2 regions of the Erwinia papayae genome follow, and region 2 is predicted to be linked to the other one. Evidence: predicted binding sites of a transcription regulator. Region 2 holds the regulator's gene; the other holds the start of a gene.
The links. Region 2 encodes LexA, which represses DNA repair genes until DNA is damaged. Its sites were predicted from a motif close to TNCTGTATGTACATACAGNA; they were not measured.

Region 1 (7,890 bases), 510 kb from region 2:
AGATGCGCTCCATCACCAGCATGGTTTCGCTGCAATAATCAGAAAAAATTTCCGGAATGTAGAGCATCTTGTTGTTATCAAAATTGCGACGCAGCTGGATAGCATTTGCCGCTTCACGTAACAGGTTCAGCTCATCAATCAGTGTTTTTTCGTAATCAGCAACAACTTCCTGCGGTCGCAGACGACGGCCATCGGGTAAAAGTCTGGGAACCCAGCGCGCCATCCGTTTGATCAGCTTCATGTCCGCTTTAATCACCGGCAATATATCCGGACGAATCACCTTAATGACCACCTGTCTCCCATTTTCTTTCAGAGTGGCAGTGTGAACCTGGGCAATAGAAGCGGAAGCCAGCGGGGTGATGACAAAGTCATCAAAAAACTTTTCCAGCGGACATCCGAGCGACAGTTCGATCTGTTGCCTGGCCTTTACACCATCAAACGGCGCAACACGATCCTGTAGCATAGCCAGCTGATCGGCAATGTGCGGCGGAAAAAGGTCACGCCGGGTAGACATCATCTGTCCAAACTTAATCCATACCGGACCCAGCTGTTCCAGCGCCAGCCGCAAACGCTCACCGAGCGGCTGTTTTTTGTGTCTGTTTGGCATCCAGAACAGACACTTGCGCCACAGCCTGACAGGTATAGTGAGCCGGGTTTTAGGAATCAGCTCATCAAGACCGTAGCTGAGAAAGACACGAATAATAAAATAGAGGCGGCGCAATTCTCCGAAGGTCATTTTCCCTCCAGTGCTTCAAGTCGGCTTTGCAGAGCAGTCAGTTGAGAGGCAGTCGCATCAACTTCTTCGGCAAACCAGGCAAGCTCCAGTCCGCCAGGAGCCATTCTCCACTCTTCGGTCAGTGCCTGGCTGATATACCCCTGCTTGCGCGTAAGATTAAGGCGAAAGAGCTGCATCCCCTTACGGGCAAACTGGCCGACTCCCTGGGCCGCAATATCGCCAATCCACGGAGCCAGATATTCAGCCGGCTCAAGTTCAGCAAGATCAATCAGGGCAGAAAACTGCTGTACGACCTGCAAATCCCCTTCGACTTCCAGCTCTCCACTGCGCAGCATACTGGTCAACAGTTGGCGATCCCGCAATTTGTGCAATGTGCTTAAACGGGTTTTCACCAGACAATCAGGCGTGTCGTGCCATTCGCCCATTACATCGAGCTGTTTTTCACCAAAGATTAAGATAACTGGCTGAGCCAGTTCAGCCAGCTCGATCGCCAGACTTTTACCTTTAAGCCGTTGACGCGCCGCTTTCAGGCCGCGATCACGGTATAAAACCCGGTTCAGTGCCGTTTCCAGCCCCGCAGTTAATAGCGGCGTCAAAGTCATGCGCTTTCCTGTTTAGAACTTGAACCCACGGTGCAGCGCTACGATGCCACCAGTGAGATTGGAATAGGTGGTATTTTCGAACCCAACATCGTCCATCATCTGCTTGAGCGTCTCCTGATCCGGGTGCATACGGATCGACTCTGCCAGGTAACGATAGCTTTCAGAATCTTTTGCCACCCACTCGCCAATACGCGGCAGTACATGAAAAGAATAGGCGTCATAAGCTTTGTTGAGTGGAGCCAGCAACGGTTTGGAGAATTCCAGCACCAGAAGACGCCCACCCGGTTTGAGCACACGGAACATTGAGGCCAGCGCCTTTTCTTTCTCGGTGACATTTCTCAAACCAAAAGCGATGGTAATGCAGTCAAAATAGTTATCCGGAAACGGCAGTGCCTCAGCGTTTGCCTGAACATAACTGACGTTGCCAATAATGCCCTTATTGCGCAGCTTTTCACGGCCAACTTTAAGCATTGAGCTGTTGATGTCAGCCAGCACAACTTCGCCCGTCTCACCGACCAGACGCGAGAATTTTGCTGTCAGATCGCCAGTACCCCCGGCAAGGTCAAGCACACGCTGACCACGGCGTACACCGCTACAGTCGATAGTAAAACGTTTCCAGATCCGGTGAATCCCGAATGACATCAAATCGTTCATCAGGTCATATTTAGCCGCAACGGAATGGAAAACGTCAGCGACCATTTCAGCCTTGTCGCTTTTCGCTACGGTGCGATAGCCAAAATGGGTGGTATCCTTTGATTCATCTGCCATTTGTTTTGCCTGCTCTGCAATCAATATTCTGCCAAGTGTATCAGAGTCCGGCAGGCCAGGCACGGCCTTGCCGCTTATTGATCCCCCCGTGGCGAAGCACGGGTTGTGCCTGATACCGACAAATGAAGATTTTCATCATCTTCAGCTTCTTCGCCCTCTTCCGGCATCGCCTGCTCAACCATCCGGGGATTAATTGGACGTTTAACTTCCACGCCCAACTGACGGAAACTTTCGGTCTGGGCAATCAGATTACCTCGCCCTTCACTCAGCTTTTTCATCGCCTGCCGGTAGCTGTCCTGTGCCCGGTCGAGGTTTTGTCCCATCGCTGACATATCATCAACAAAGAGTCGCATTTTGTCATAGAGCCTGGCCGCCCGGTCTGCAATACGCTGAGCATGGCGGCTTTGATGCTCATAACGCCACAGGTTGTTAATAGTGCGGAGCGCCACCAGAAGCGTGGTCGGGCTGACCAGCATAATATTCTGATTAAGTGCCTCACTGATTAGTTCTGGCTGCCTGTCTATTGCCAGCAAAAAGGCCGGTTCAACCGGAATAAACATCAGTACATAATCCAGCGAACGCAATCCGGGTAGCTGTTGATAATCTTTTCGGCTCAGCAGACGCAAATGGTTGCGAATCGCAGCAATATGTTCACCGATTGCCACTTCTCTTGTAGCATCGTCGTCAGCATTAAAATAACGTTCATAAGCAACCAGCGTCATTTTTGCATCAATGACCACATCCTTACCTTGTGGCAGACGAACGATGACATCGGGTTGCATACGGCCATGCTGTTCAAGTTGCACGGTAACCTGTGTCTCATATTCATGACCTTCACGCAGTCCGGAGGCCTCCAGCACCCGGCTGAGAACCACTTCCCCCCAGTTACCCTGCGTTTTGTTGTCGCCTTTCAGCGCCTTAGTGAGGTTAATCGCCTCCTGTGCCATCTGCGCGTTCAGTTGCTGCAGGTTGCGAATTTCATGGGAAAGCGTATGCCGTTCACGCGCTTCCTGCCCAAAGCCTTCCTGTACCTGGCGGCGAAAGCCTTCCAGTTGTTCACGCAAAGGAGCAATCAGTCCGTTCAGGCTCTGACGATTTTGTTCATCTACCCGACGCCCACTGTTTTCAAAGATACGGTTAGCAAGGTTCTTGAACTGCGCATTCAGGCGCTGTTCACTGTTAGTCAGCAGACGCTGCTTCTCCTCTGCCGCCATACGAGTTTCTTCCAGACGGATAGTGACTTCGCGGAGTTCGGCCTCCTGGGCACTGTTGATCTCCAGCTGGTTGCGCAATTCACGGGTCAGCTGTTCGGCCTCACTACGCCAGTGGTCCAGATGTTGCAGTTTTTCCTGCGCGGCAGAAAGAGAACCATAAAGCTGCCGTAACTCCAGCTCGTTCTGTTTTTGCTGCTGCTGCAGGCTCTCCAACTGCTGTACCAGACGCTGACGATCGTGATGCAGCTGTTCAGAAGACTGTTGCAACAGTTGCCGTTCTGTTTCCTGCCTGGCCGACAGTTGCTGGCTTCTGAACCAGGCAATTAACCATCCCACCAGCAGGCCTGCCACAGCGATAAAGACACCGTAACCAATTGTCGCATCCACGCTATTTCCTCCCGCGTCTGATTATCCTCGGGAAAGGTAGAGTGATACTGTATAAATGTCCAGATAAAAAGCGCAATGAAATCATTCAGAAAGCGATTACATTGAAATTTGCGAGTCAGCACGAAGAAAAATAAAAGTGACTGAAATTCGCCATAAAATGACAATAACCAACAGCAATATCTTACCAACAATCACATAATTTCTGAGATGTCAGACAGAGTGCGCTAATTGTATTCGGGATATGAGCGCAGGCTATAGCAGGCTGCGCTAGCAGGTGAACTAAATCAGGCGCCGGGCAGCATCAACCACAATACGCACCGCATCGCTTTCTGTTTTTTTCATCATTTCCGCATCAGGAATTTCCTGCTGGGTACGATTAACGATCACCCCAGCGACCATACCGGCGCGTAATCCCTGGCTGGCACACATCGTCAGCAGGGTGGCCGATTCCATTTCATAGTTCAGCACCCCCATCTGCTGCCACTCTTTCATTGAGTTCTGAAAGCGGCTGACCACGCGCCCGGAAAAGGTGTCATAACGCTCCTGGCCCGGATAAAAAGTATCTGAGGAGGCAGTAATGCCAATATGGGTTGTCGCACCTGCGGCTTTGGCCGCTTCAACCAGCGCAGTGGTACAGGTGAAGTCGGCAACGGCAGGAAACTCAAGCGGAGCAAAGTGCTGACTGGCTCCATCAAGTCGTACTGAGCCGGTGGTAACCAACACATCCCCGACGTTAATGCCAGATTGAATTGCGCCAGTGGTGCCAACCCGCAGGAATGTTCTCACGCCCAGTTGAGCAAGTTCTTCAACGGCGATGGAGGTAGAAGGGCCACCGATGCCGGTTGAACAGATGATAACCGCTTTGCCCCCGATTTCCGCGCGCCAGGTTGTGAATTCGCGGTGTGAGGCCAGATGTACAGCATTATCCATCAGCACAGCGATCTTTTTGACCCGTTCAGGATCGCCAGGCACGATAGCAAGGGTGGCGCCCTGCAAATCTGCCTGTGTTAAACCCAGGTGAAAAACGTCTGATTTTGCCATTTCTGGCTCCTTTGCGGCAAAGTGTGGCGGATTAGAATCGGCAGAGTAACGGAAATTCACTGGATATTGTGTGAGAAATCTCACTATGCATCATGAAAATTACATTAACCCTGCACAAAAAAGTGATAGCAGTCACGTAAACGTACTGTTCACAGCGACACCTCCGTTGTTTACCCTTTCGGAAACCTTTTTGTCAGTGATAAAGATGAACAGAACAGCCCCAAACGGATCCTGGCTATAGTTAGCTGATTGCGCCAATGCATACCCGGAGAGGACAATGAAAACCGAAGATAATATGACTCAAATGAAGAGCAAAGATGGATTCGCTCCCGCCGTATCTCCTGCCGCATCAACCACTATTACTACCAGCAGTGAGGCAATTCAATCCGGAGAAACGTCTGTTCCAACTCAGGGCGAAAACATGCCCGCTTTTTATGCCAAACCACGCAATGCCAGCGGTCCCCTGCCGGTCATTCTGGTGGTGCAGGAGATTTTTGGTGTGCATGAGCACATTCGCGACATTTGCCGACGCCTGGCACTGGAGGGGTATATGGCAGTGGCACCGGAGCTCTATTTCCGCCAGGGCGATGCTGCCGCTTACTCCGATATTCCAACGCTGCTCAAAGAGCTGGTGAGTAAGGTTCCGGATAATCAGGTACTGGCCGATCTTGATCACGTTGCCAACTGGGCATCACGCCACGGCGGCGATATGCGCAATATGGCGGTAACCGGCTTCTGCTGGGGGGGACGCATTACCTGGCTGTATGCGGCACATAATCCCCAGTTGAAAGCGGGTGTTGCCTGGTATGGCAAACTGGTTGGTGAAAAAACCATGCTGCAACAGAAACAACCGGTTGATATTGCCCTTGATCTGACCGCGCCGGTACTGGGTTTGTATGGGGGAATGGATGACGGTATTCCACAGGATTCAGTCGATACCATGCGTCAGGCGCTGCGGGCAGCGAATTCCACATCCGAAATTGTGGTCTATCCCGAAGCGGGTCACGCTTTTAACGCTGATTATCGTCCCAGCTATCATCAGGAATCCGCGCAGGACGGCTGGCAACGGATGCTGACGTGGTTCAGACAGCATGGGGTGAAATGACTGCCTTCCACCCAGCTTCCATCACGCTTACAGGCCAGAACTCATCTCCTTCAGGGGCGCCAGGCGCCCCTTAATATGCATCAGGCTTCGGTTTCACGCAGATTCTGCGCCGCCTTCACCATGTTAGCCAGAGCCTGGCGGGTTTCCGTCCAGCCACGGGTTTTAAGACCGCAGTCGGGGTTAACCCACAGACGCTCCACTGGGATACGCTTCGCAGCTTTGCGCAGCAATGCTTCAATCCACGCCACATCCGGCACATTTGGTGAGTGAATATCGTACACCCCCGGGCCAATTTCATTTGGATACTCAAACTGTTCAAATGACTCCAGCAGCTCCATGTCCGACCTGGAGGTCTCAATGGTGATGACATCGGCATCCAGCGCCGCAATGGAATCCATGATGTCATTAAATTCGCAGTAACACATATGGGTATGGATCTGCGTGTCGTCACGTGCCACAGCCGCATTCAGGCGGAAGGCATCGACGGCCCATTCCAGGTAAGCAGCCCAGTCTGACTGACGCAGCGGCAAACCTTCACGCAGGGCGGGTTCATCAATCTGGATAATGCCAATACCTGCTTTTTCAAGGTCTTCCACTTCGTCACGCAGCGCCAGCGCAATCTGCTTAGCGATGGTTTCACGGGAAACATCTTCGCGGGGGAATGACCAGCACAGAATGGTCACCGGACCGGTCAGCATGCCTTTTACCGGTTTGTCGGTCAGTGACTGCGCATATTTCGCCCACTCAACGGTAATCGCCTGCGGGCGGCTGATGTCACCAATAATCACCGGCGGTTTCACACAGCGGGAACCGTAACTCTGCACCCAACCATTTTGGGTAAAAGCAAAACCATCCAGGTTCTCACCAAAATATTCCACCATGTCATTACGTTCAGCTTCACCATGTACCAGCACATCAAGCCCCAGTCGCTCCTGCTCAGTAATCGCCTGCCTGATATGTTCGGCAATGCCGGTGCGGTAGTGGTTGCCATCCAGACGCCCCTGCTTAAAGTCCAGCCGCAGGCCACGGATCTCGGTAGTCTGTGGAAACGAACCAATGGTGGTGGTCGGCCATGCTGGCAAGCGGAATCGCACACGTTGTGCCTGAGTACGCACGGCATAGCTACTGTCACGCTGGCTGTCTCTGGCGGTGATGCCGGCCAGCCGTTTGGCAACATTAGCATTGTGTACCCTGCCGGAATGACGGCGGGCGCGAATGGGTGCGCTCCAGGCCTCCAGAGCGTGTGGATCGTTGTTATTCAGTGCATTGCTAAGCAGGGACAACTCCGCACATTTTTGCAGCGCAAAAGCGAACCAGCTTTTTACTTCATCATCCAGGCGGGTTTCGGCGCTCAGATCGATTGGGCTGTGTAACAATGAACAGGAGGAACCGATCCACAGCTGCTGCCGCTGAGCGGTTAACGGTTGCAGGCGTTCAAACCAGCTGCTCAAATCGGCACGCCAGACGTTGCGGCCATTAATCACGCCAACAGAGAGCAACCAGTCGGACGGGATGCGGGTATTGAGAACAGTGATATCATCCTTACCATGAACCAGATCAACATGCAGTCCCTGCACCGGCAGCGTGCGGATAGTGTCGATGTTGGTGGCGGCACTGTCAAAATAGGTGGTCAGCAATAATTTAACTTTACCCTGCAACGTATCGTAGGCGGGTTTAAACGCCGCCAGCCAGTCTTGTGGCAATTCCAGAACCAGAGCGGGTTCATCAATTTGAACCCACTCAATGTCACGCTGCGCCAGTTCAGACAGCAGCTGCTGATAAACCGGCAGAATGTCTTTCAACAGGCTGAGGCGATCAAATTGCTCACCTTTCACTTTGCCCAGCCACAGCCAGGTGACCGGCCCCAGCAGAACCGGTTTTACTTTATGGCCCAGTGCCAGTGCTTCATCCACCTCTTCCAGAATCTGCGTCCAGGTCAGTTTAAATTGTTGGCCTTTAGTAAATTCTGGCACCATGTAGTGATAGTTTGTATTAAACCATTTGGTCATTTCAGCCGCCGCCGCTGGCTCACCGGTT
Region 2 (7,890 bases):
GGAAGGCCTCCAGGCTTACAATGAGTCTGGTGATGGCAGAGAAATAAGACAAAGACAAAATTCTCGAAGAGTTCAGAATACTAACCATTAAAAATCCCGACAGCAGTATTATTAAGAATATGTATATAAATAATCTTATTGCTGCAAAACATTATCAGGAAGGATTGGATAATCTCAATGCCATTAACAAAGAGAATATAACGCGCACTGATTTACTTACTGAATGCATGTTGAGAGAAAAACTGGGAATTAAAGATGAAAACTGCTATAGGGAGGTTATTTTCCTTTCCGAGAAAGATAACATAGTCGACTCAGATTATATAAGTGCACTTTTTTTCTCAGATGATCAACGGTTTGAGCCTCTGAAATTAAAATTAATTAAAGAAAATAAATTTAAAGAAAGTGACTTTCTGGTATTTACCTCAGGCAAGGAAAAAATGCTCTACGAGTTTTTTCCTTAAGGTATTTTTTCGGCAGCGATAAATTTATTATCCTGCTCAAAAAAAACTCTTACGTAGTTTCAACTGATGGAAATATGCTGCTCACTCGTTGAGCGTCAGGATCTCTTTAATAGTGGGGGCGAAACGCGCCCCCATTGTTCAGAAGGTAAATGTCATCTGGGCAACCGCGCCCCATGTCCTGTCATCACCCTCCATACCAGCAAGATCCAGATGTACCTTGTTAAAGGGTGATATACCAAAGCCAGCCGTAGCCACATTCGTCTGATTAGATTTCATATCTGCCCGATAACCGGCACGCAATTGCAGCCAGCTGAGCAGACGGTATTCCGCACCAATTCCGGCATACTGACTGTCACCGACAGTTTTAAAGCCTTTTGTTGGCGTGGCATCCACATCTAACGCTGCGGTGAAACGCTCGGTATGGAAAGAGATACCCGGCGTGACCACCGGATTAATCTGGTAAGTATCCTTGAAGCCATTGACCTCTTTGGTCTCGATATCACGCGAGATCAGATTTTGGGCGCTGACACCCAGCGTCCAGTAATCTCCCAGGTCGGTCGCCATTCCGGCATCAAGGTTAAAACCGGAGTCACTGTTTTTATAGTTGCCATTGGTGAAGTCTGATTTGTCGTAGTCGTAAACAGAGGCATTGTAGTTATACAGATAAACCTTTTGTAATTTAGGTGTGACGCCGAAGGAGACCGGATGTCCGGCAATCTCAAACTCATGCGCCAGAGCGATACCATAATCATAAACAATCGCGCCAAGCCCCGTGGCAGAAGAAGTTAACGTATCCTTCGGGTTGGAGGTAGGTATTGCGCCCCCGTCAGCCACGGCCTGCAAATAGTCAATATCGCTCTGCGTCACATCAGTCGCGACATTTGCCGTGCCATAGGCTTTGGCAACAAAAGCCGCTGACAGCGTATCATTAGGGATGGTGACAGCAAATGCGGCACCCGCCGTGGCGCTTGCCTTAGACCCCTTGATAGCCCGCAACTGGCTGGCCAGATCGCCCGCTGCTGCGCGGACAGTGGCCAGATTTGCAGACAATGCGTTTAAACCAGCTAAAGTAAACGGCGTGGATGCCAGGTTATCATAAACGTCCTCGTAATGATTAACGCTGTCAGTCAGATTATCGACTTTATCAATCAGATTATTCTTATCCGTTAGCTGAGCACCTACCGCAGGAAAAATAATGCTGACATCATCTTCAGGTTTCGCTTTGGTCATCAGCGCCGGGTTCGCCAGCACCGCAGTACCATATGTTGAAGAGGCCACACCCGTGCCGCCCATGGCATCATTACGCGCATCGTAATAATTGCCCGCAGCCAGCGCACTGAGGGGAGCAAAAAAGAGAACCGGCCAGACAACAGGACGAACAGACCTGCTTAACGTACTGTATTTTTTTGCCATTTTACTTTAAACCCGTCCAGAGAAGGAATAAGTGCTCAGCGGAGGCCTGCACAGGAGACTGCCTGTATTTTGAACACAAAGGCAGCAATTCATTGCTGTGAATTAAGTAAGAATGCAGTGGTTTATCTGCTTATTGTTGTTTTATTTATCTGTTAACAGAGAGGCGAGTCAGCCATAACAACAAAGCCTGCCACGCAGGTAATCGCCTCAGATAATTAACAAAAGGTAGTCAGGATGGTCTCAGGCTGCAAATTACATTAGCAACGTTTTACAGAAATCATATGGCACTGAATTACCCGCGCCGACACATTAACAAAATTTCACCATCAACACATAACGCAAATACCCTGCATTTCTGTTGTTTAATCGGAGGGTTAGTTTTAATCAGGTGGCTTAAGATGGCCCGATGGCGGGCATTCGGTGTTTCACAGTGGGCGTGATAACATAACATTCCGATCTGGCCTGGGGGAAAACCATGAACATCAGTAGTGCTGAAAAAATCCTGGCGCAGGCAGAGACACTCTGCCAGCAACGCAATGTCAGGCTCACTCCTCAACGCCTGGAGGTACTGCGTCTGATGTGCCAGCATCAGGGGGCGATTAGCGCTTATGACCTGCTCGATTTGCTCCGCGCCAGTGAACCGCAGGCAAAACCGCCCACCGTCTATCGTGCGTTGGATTTTCTTCTGGAGCAGGGATTTGTGCATCGGGTTGAATCCACTAACAGCTATGTGGTTTGCCATCATTTTGAGCAGCCATCCCACACCTCTGCCATGTTGATTTGCGATCGCTGTGGTGCCGTGGCGGAGCAACATGCCGATGGTGTCGAAAAAATCCTCAAGTCGCTGGCCCTGCCTTCAGGATTTATTCTGACCAACAGTGTTATCGAGGCGCATGGGTTGTGTCGGGAATGCGTGGAGGTGGAAGCCTGCACCCATCAGGATGTGTGTCAGCATGATCATACGGTAACCAGCCGCAAGCGTGGACGTCAGTAGCTTTCATACTGGTAATAATAACCAGCTGGAGTGGGTGGGGACGGAGCGGAACGATGAGGGCGGCACCTTCCCTGTGCCGTTGATGAGAGAGTCAGACTATTTCAGAAGCGGTGGTTATTATGGCTTTCCCAGTCGCTAACCTCTTTCTCTGCCTGGTCTTTCGCATAGCCATAGCGTTCCTGAATTTTTCCCACAAGCTGATCGCGTTTACCTTCCACAACCGTCATATCGTCGTCAGTCAGCTTGCCCCATTTCTCTTTCACTTTACCTTTAATCTGTTTCCAGTTACCGCTGGCTTCATCTTTATTCATGGCATTATTCCTTCAATCAGATCTTAACGGATTTAGTGATATCGTCCCAGCAAAACGCTTAACAACAAAATGAAACGCTACAAAAATGCTGAACTTATGGTTAATTCTAGCTGGAATCTGGCAAACTTCCTGCGCAAAACTTCCGGAGGAATAACCTGAAAAATAAATTGGGGAAAAAATCATGAAAATAAAAGACTTGCATCAGTGCCGCATAGGGTAACAAGATATGTCATCAGGCAAACCAGCTGCTGTTCTGCCAGTGTCGTCGCCAGATTAGCCATAACGTCAGACCACGTAAAAGCAGGAAAACCGTTACCGCCAGCCACAGACCATGATTTCCCAGCAGCGGTACACTAAACAGCGTCAGACCGAAGCCAGCCGCTGCCACCACCATACCGTTACGCATCTCTCTGGCTCGTGTTGCCCCAATAAACATGCCATCAAGCAGATAGCACCAGACACCGCAAACAGGCATTAATATTTGCCAGAACAGGTAAGCATCTGCCTGCTGCCGCAATTCAGCAATTGAAGTCAGTAAAGCCACAATATGCGGGCCGGCAATGGCATATATCAGCGAAAAAAATAGCGCCACCAGTCCTGCCTGACGGCAGGCTGCATGCCATACACGCAGCAGATCCTTGCCGTCGCGGGCACCATATGCCTCACCCGAACAGGCCTCGACGGCGTAAGCAAATCCGTCCAGTGCATAGGCGGTAAAGGTCAGGAACATCAGCAGTACGGCGTTGACCGCCACCACCTCACTACCGAGGCGTGCCCCAAGAATGGTCATTGACAGAAAACACAGTTGAAGCATCAGCGAGCGCAGCATAATGTCACGATTCAGCCGCAGTAGCCGTGACAGATCGCCCTGCCATGCTGTCAGTAACATAGCCAGTGTGATGCCACGTAACCGGATCACCCGCCCTGCCATGTATAACCCGATTATCAGTGAGCAGTATTCAGCAATCACGGTTGCCATAGCAGCCCCCTGCACCCCCCACTTCAGGCCGATAACCAGCCACACATCCAGTACGATATTGACCAGGTTTCCCACCACCAGCAGGATAACCGGAGCACGGGCATACTGTACGCCCAGCAGCCAGCCCAACAGCACCAGGTTGGCGAGGGTGGCAGGGGCGCTCAGCCAGCGAATATTCAGGAACTGCACGGCCTGATGCAATACCGCAGGGTCGCCACCGATAACCGTCAGGGCAAGATGATTAAGCGGTGATTTGAACAGGATCAGGATGGTTCCGGCCATCAGCGCGATAAGTAGCGGCTGAATCAGCGCACGAGCCAGCACAGTTTTATCTCTCGCGCCAAACGCCTGAGCTGTCAGTCCGGTGGTACTCATCCGCAGAAAAAGAAACAACATAAACAGAAAGCTGGTAATGGTGGTGCCGACGGCCACACCGCCAAGATAGCTGGAATTATCAAGGTGGCCTGTCACAGCGGTATCAACCAGACCCAGCAGCGGCACGCTGACATTGGAAAGGATCATCGGCAATGCCAGCCGCCAGAGGTGCTTATCAGAGGAGCTGAATAATCGCATCATCGCCCACTGCGTAACGGATTCACCATTCAGCCCTCACTCCAGACGGAACGGTGACCAGTCAAGCTGCATGATTATTGTTGCGCGAGGCATTACAACCAGTTGCCGTTACGGATGACGCCCACTGCCAGACCTTCGATGGACAGGCTTTGCTTATTAAGATCGACAACAATCGGTTGGAATTCGTTATTTTCCGGCAAAAGATGGACCACGTTGCCCTGTTTTTTCAGACGCTTGACGGTAACTTCATCGTCAATCCGTGCCACCACAACCTGGCCGTTACGCACATCCTGCGTTTTATGTACCGCCAGCAGATCGCCATCCATAATACCGATATCTTTCATCGACATACCGCTGACACGCAGGAGAAAATCCGCCCCCGGTTTAAACAGGCCAGGATCAACCTGATAGTGCCCTTCAATATGCTGTTCGGCTAACAGCGGCTCACCGGCGGCCACACGGCCTATCAGTGGCAGACCTTCTTCTTCTTCCATCATCAAACGGATTCCCCGTGAGGCTCCGGAGACAATTTCAATCACGCCTTTACGCGCCAGAGCCTTGAGGTGTTCTTCCGCCGCATTGGGGGAGCGGAAACCAAGCCGGGTGGCAATTTCTGCCCGCGTGGGTGGCATGCCGGTCTGGTTAATGTGATCACGTATCAGGTCATAAACCTGTTGCTGCCTTGCCGTTAATGCTTTCATCCCGCCCCCTGGTTGTTTATACAGTCGACTGTGATTATATACAGGTATTTGCGCGTTGGAAACCAAAATTCAGGCAAAAAACAGTCATTTGTCAGATTATGCGAGCGCTAACGAAAATAGCTGACTAACAAGGTGACCCAGACGAAAATCGCCAGCATGATAGCCAGCAACACTGCGGCGGAGCCCATATCCTTGGCCCGGCCAGATAGCAGATGGAAGTTGCTGCCCGTCCGATCCACCACGGCTTCAATCGCGCTGTTGATCATCTCAACGATCATCACCAGCACGACAGAGCCTATCAGTAAAACACGCGTGACGGCGTCGACGTTCAGCCAGCAGGCAACGATAACCGCCACGACAGCCACTACGGCCTCCTGACGAAAAGCAGCCTCGTTCTGCCATGCGGCGCGAAGACCTTTCCATGAGTAGCCTGCTGCTTTTATGATGCGGGTCAATCCGCTGACACGGTTTGCCATAGGGGTAAAACCTTTATGTGATAATGACGTCATTAACTGGAGATAGCACATTTTGTAACACCAAAGATCTCAATGGCGCTTTCTGGTATGCTTGCGGCGTTTTGCTAACAAGAGGCTTCATATTGTCTATGTCAGGTTGGCGTAAGTTTTATTATAACATACTGAATTTACCGGTTAAATTTCTGGTAAAGAGTAAAGCAATCCCTGCTGAGCCGATTGCTGAACTGGGGCTGGACACCTCACGTCCTATTATGTATGTGCTGCCATACGATTCAAAGGCCGATCTACTGGCCCTGCGCGAGCAGTGCCGCAAGCAGGAACTCCCCGACCCGCTGGAACCTCTGGAAATCGATGGTACGGTACTGCCACGCCACGTATTTATTCATGATGGTCCCCGCGTATTCCCCTACTTTGTACCAAATCTTGAATCGGTGAAGCTGTTTCACGATTATCTGGATTTACACCGCAGTAACCCGCGTCTTGACGTGCAAATGGTGCCTGTTTCGGTGATGTTTGGCCGGGCGCCGGGCCGTGAAGTCCAGGGTGAAGAACAGCCCCATTTGCGGGTGCTGAACGGCATTCAGAAATTTTTTGCCGTACTCTGGCTGGGCCGGGACAGCTTTGTGCGTTTTTCTCCCATTGTCTCTTTGCGCCGGATGGCCACGGAGCACGGCACCGACAAAACTATTGCCCAGAAGCTGGCAAGAGTCGCGAGTATGCACTTCGCCCGCCAGCGACTGGCCGCCATCGGGCCTCGTCTGCCCGTACGTCAGGATTTATTCAACAAGCTGTTGCAGTCCAAAGCGATTGCTAAAGCAATAGAAGATGAAGCGCGCAGTAAAAAAATCTCCCGCGAGAAAGCACAGCAAAATGCCGTCGAACTGATGGAAGAGATCGCGGCCGATTTTTCTTATGAAGCTATCCGCCTGACCGACCGTGTGATGGGCTGGCTGTGGAGCAAGCTCTATCAGGGCATTAACGTCAACGGCGGTGAACGCGTGCTTCAGCTGGCGCAGGACGGACATGAAATCGTCTACGTCCCCTGCCACCGCAGCCACATGGATTATCTGCTGCTCTCCTACGTGCTCTATCATCAGGGACTGGTGCCGCCGCACATTGCCGCCGGGATCAACCTTAACTTCTGGCCCGCCGGGCCCATTTTCCGCCGCCTTGGTGCTTTCTTTATTCGCCGCACCTTCAAGGGTAATAAGCTCTATTCCACCGTATTTCGCGAATATCTCGGCGAACTGTTTACCCGTGGCTATTCCGTTGAATACTTCGTTGAAGGCGGGCGCTCCCGCACTGGCCGCCTGTTGGATCCAAAAACCGGCACGCTGTCGATGACTATCCAGGCCATGCTTCGTGGGGGTAATCGTCCTATTACCCTGGTGCCGATTTATATTGGTTATGAGCATGTGATGGAGGTGGGAACCTACGCCAAAGAGCTGCGTGGTGCGACCAAGGAGAAAGAAGGCTTTGTGCAGATGGTGCACGGCTTGCGTAAGTTGCGCAATCTCGGCCAGGGCTATGTCAACTTCGGTGAACCTCTGCCGCTGGTAAGTTATCTGAACAAGCATGTTCCGGAATGGCGTGAGGCCATTGACCCGCTGGAGTCACAACGTCCGGCGTGGCTGACGCCAGCGGTAAACGATATCGCTCAGCGGGTGATGGTGCGGATCAACAATGCCGGGGCAGCCAACGCCATGAACCTGTGTGTAACGGCACTGCTCTCTTCACGTCAGCGCTCACTGACCCGCGAGCAGATGATCGATCAATTAAGCTGCTATACCCAGCTGATGCGCAATGTGCCTTATTCGCCAGATGCAACGGTGCCAGAGATGACGCCAGAGAAGCTGCTGGATCATGCTCTGGGGATGAATAAGTTCGAAATTGAGCAGGATAACATTGGTGAAATCATTGTATTGCCACGCGAGCAGGCGGTACTGATGACCTACTACCGTAACAATATTCACCATATGCTG

Region 1: rmuC (DNA recombination protein RmuC) is a predicted target of LexA. The motif match lies at 3,753-3,772, and genes of this name have one in related genera.

Annotation. Positions count from the first base shown of each region.
Region 1 is NZ_JBZCHT010000013.1:532,181-540,070, forward strand. It holds gene ubiB (ubiquinone biosynthesis regulatory protein kinase UbiB) at 1-736, opposite strand, end outside; gene ubiJ (ubiquinone biosynthesis protein UbiJ) at 733-1,338, opposite strand; gene ubiE (bifunctional demethylmenaquinone methyltransferase/2-methoxy-6-polyprenyl-1,4-benzoquinol methylase UbiE) at 1,351-2,106, opposite strand; gene rmuC (DNA recombination protein RmuC) at 2,181-3,707, opposite strand; gene udp (uridine phosphorylase) at 3,987-4,748, opposite strand; gene AC3RPL_RS18685 (dienelactone hydrolase family protein) at 5,026-5,853, shown strand; gene metE (5-methyltetrahydropteroyltriglutamate--homocysteine S-methyltransferase) at 5,934-7,890, opposite strand, start outside.
Region 2 is NZ_JBZCHT010000013.1:18,676-26,565, forward strand. It holds gene AC3RPL_RS16245 (hypothetical protein) at 120-461, shown strand; gene AC3RPL_RS16250 (conjugal transfer protein TraF) at 600-1,874, opposite strand; gene zur (zinc uptake transcriptional repressor Zur) at 2,350-2,868, shown strand; gene AC3RPL_RS16260 (CsbD family protein) at 2,970-3,179, opposite strand; gene dinF (MATE family efflux transporter DinF) at 3,412-4,731, opposite strand; gene lexA (transcriptional repressor LexA) at 4,824-5,432, opposite strand; gene AC3RPL_RS16275 (diacylglycerol kinase) at 5,540-5,908, opposite strand; gene plsB (glycerol-3-phosphate 1-O-acyltransferase PlsB) at 6,037-7,890, shown strand, end outside.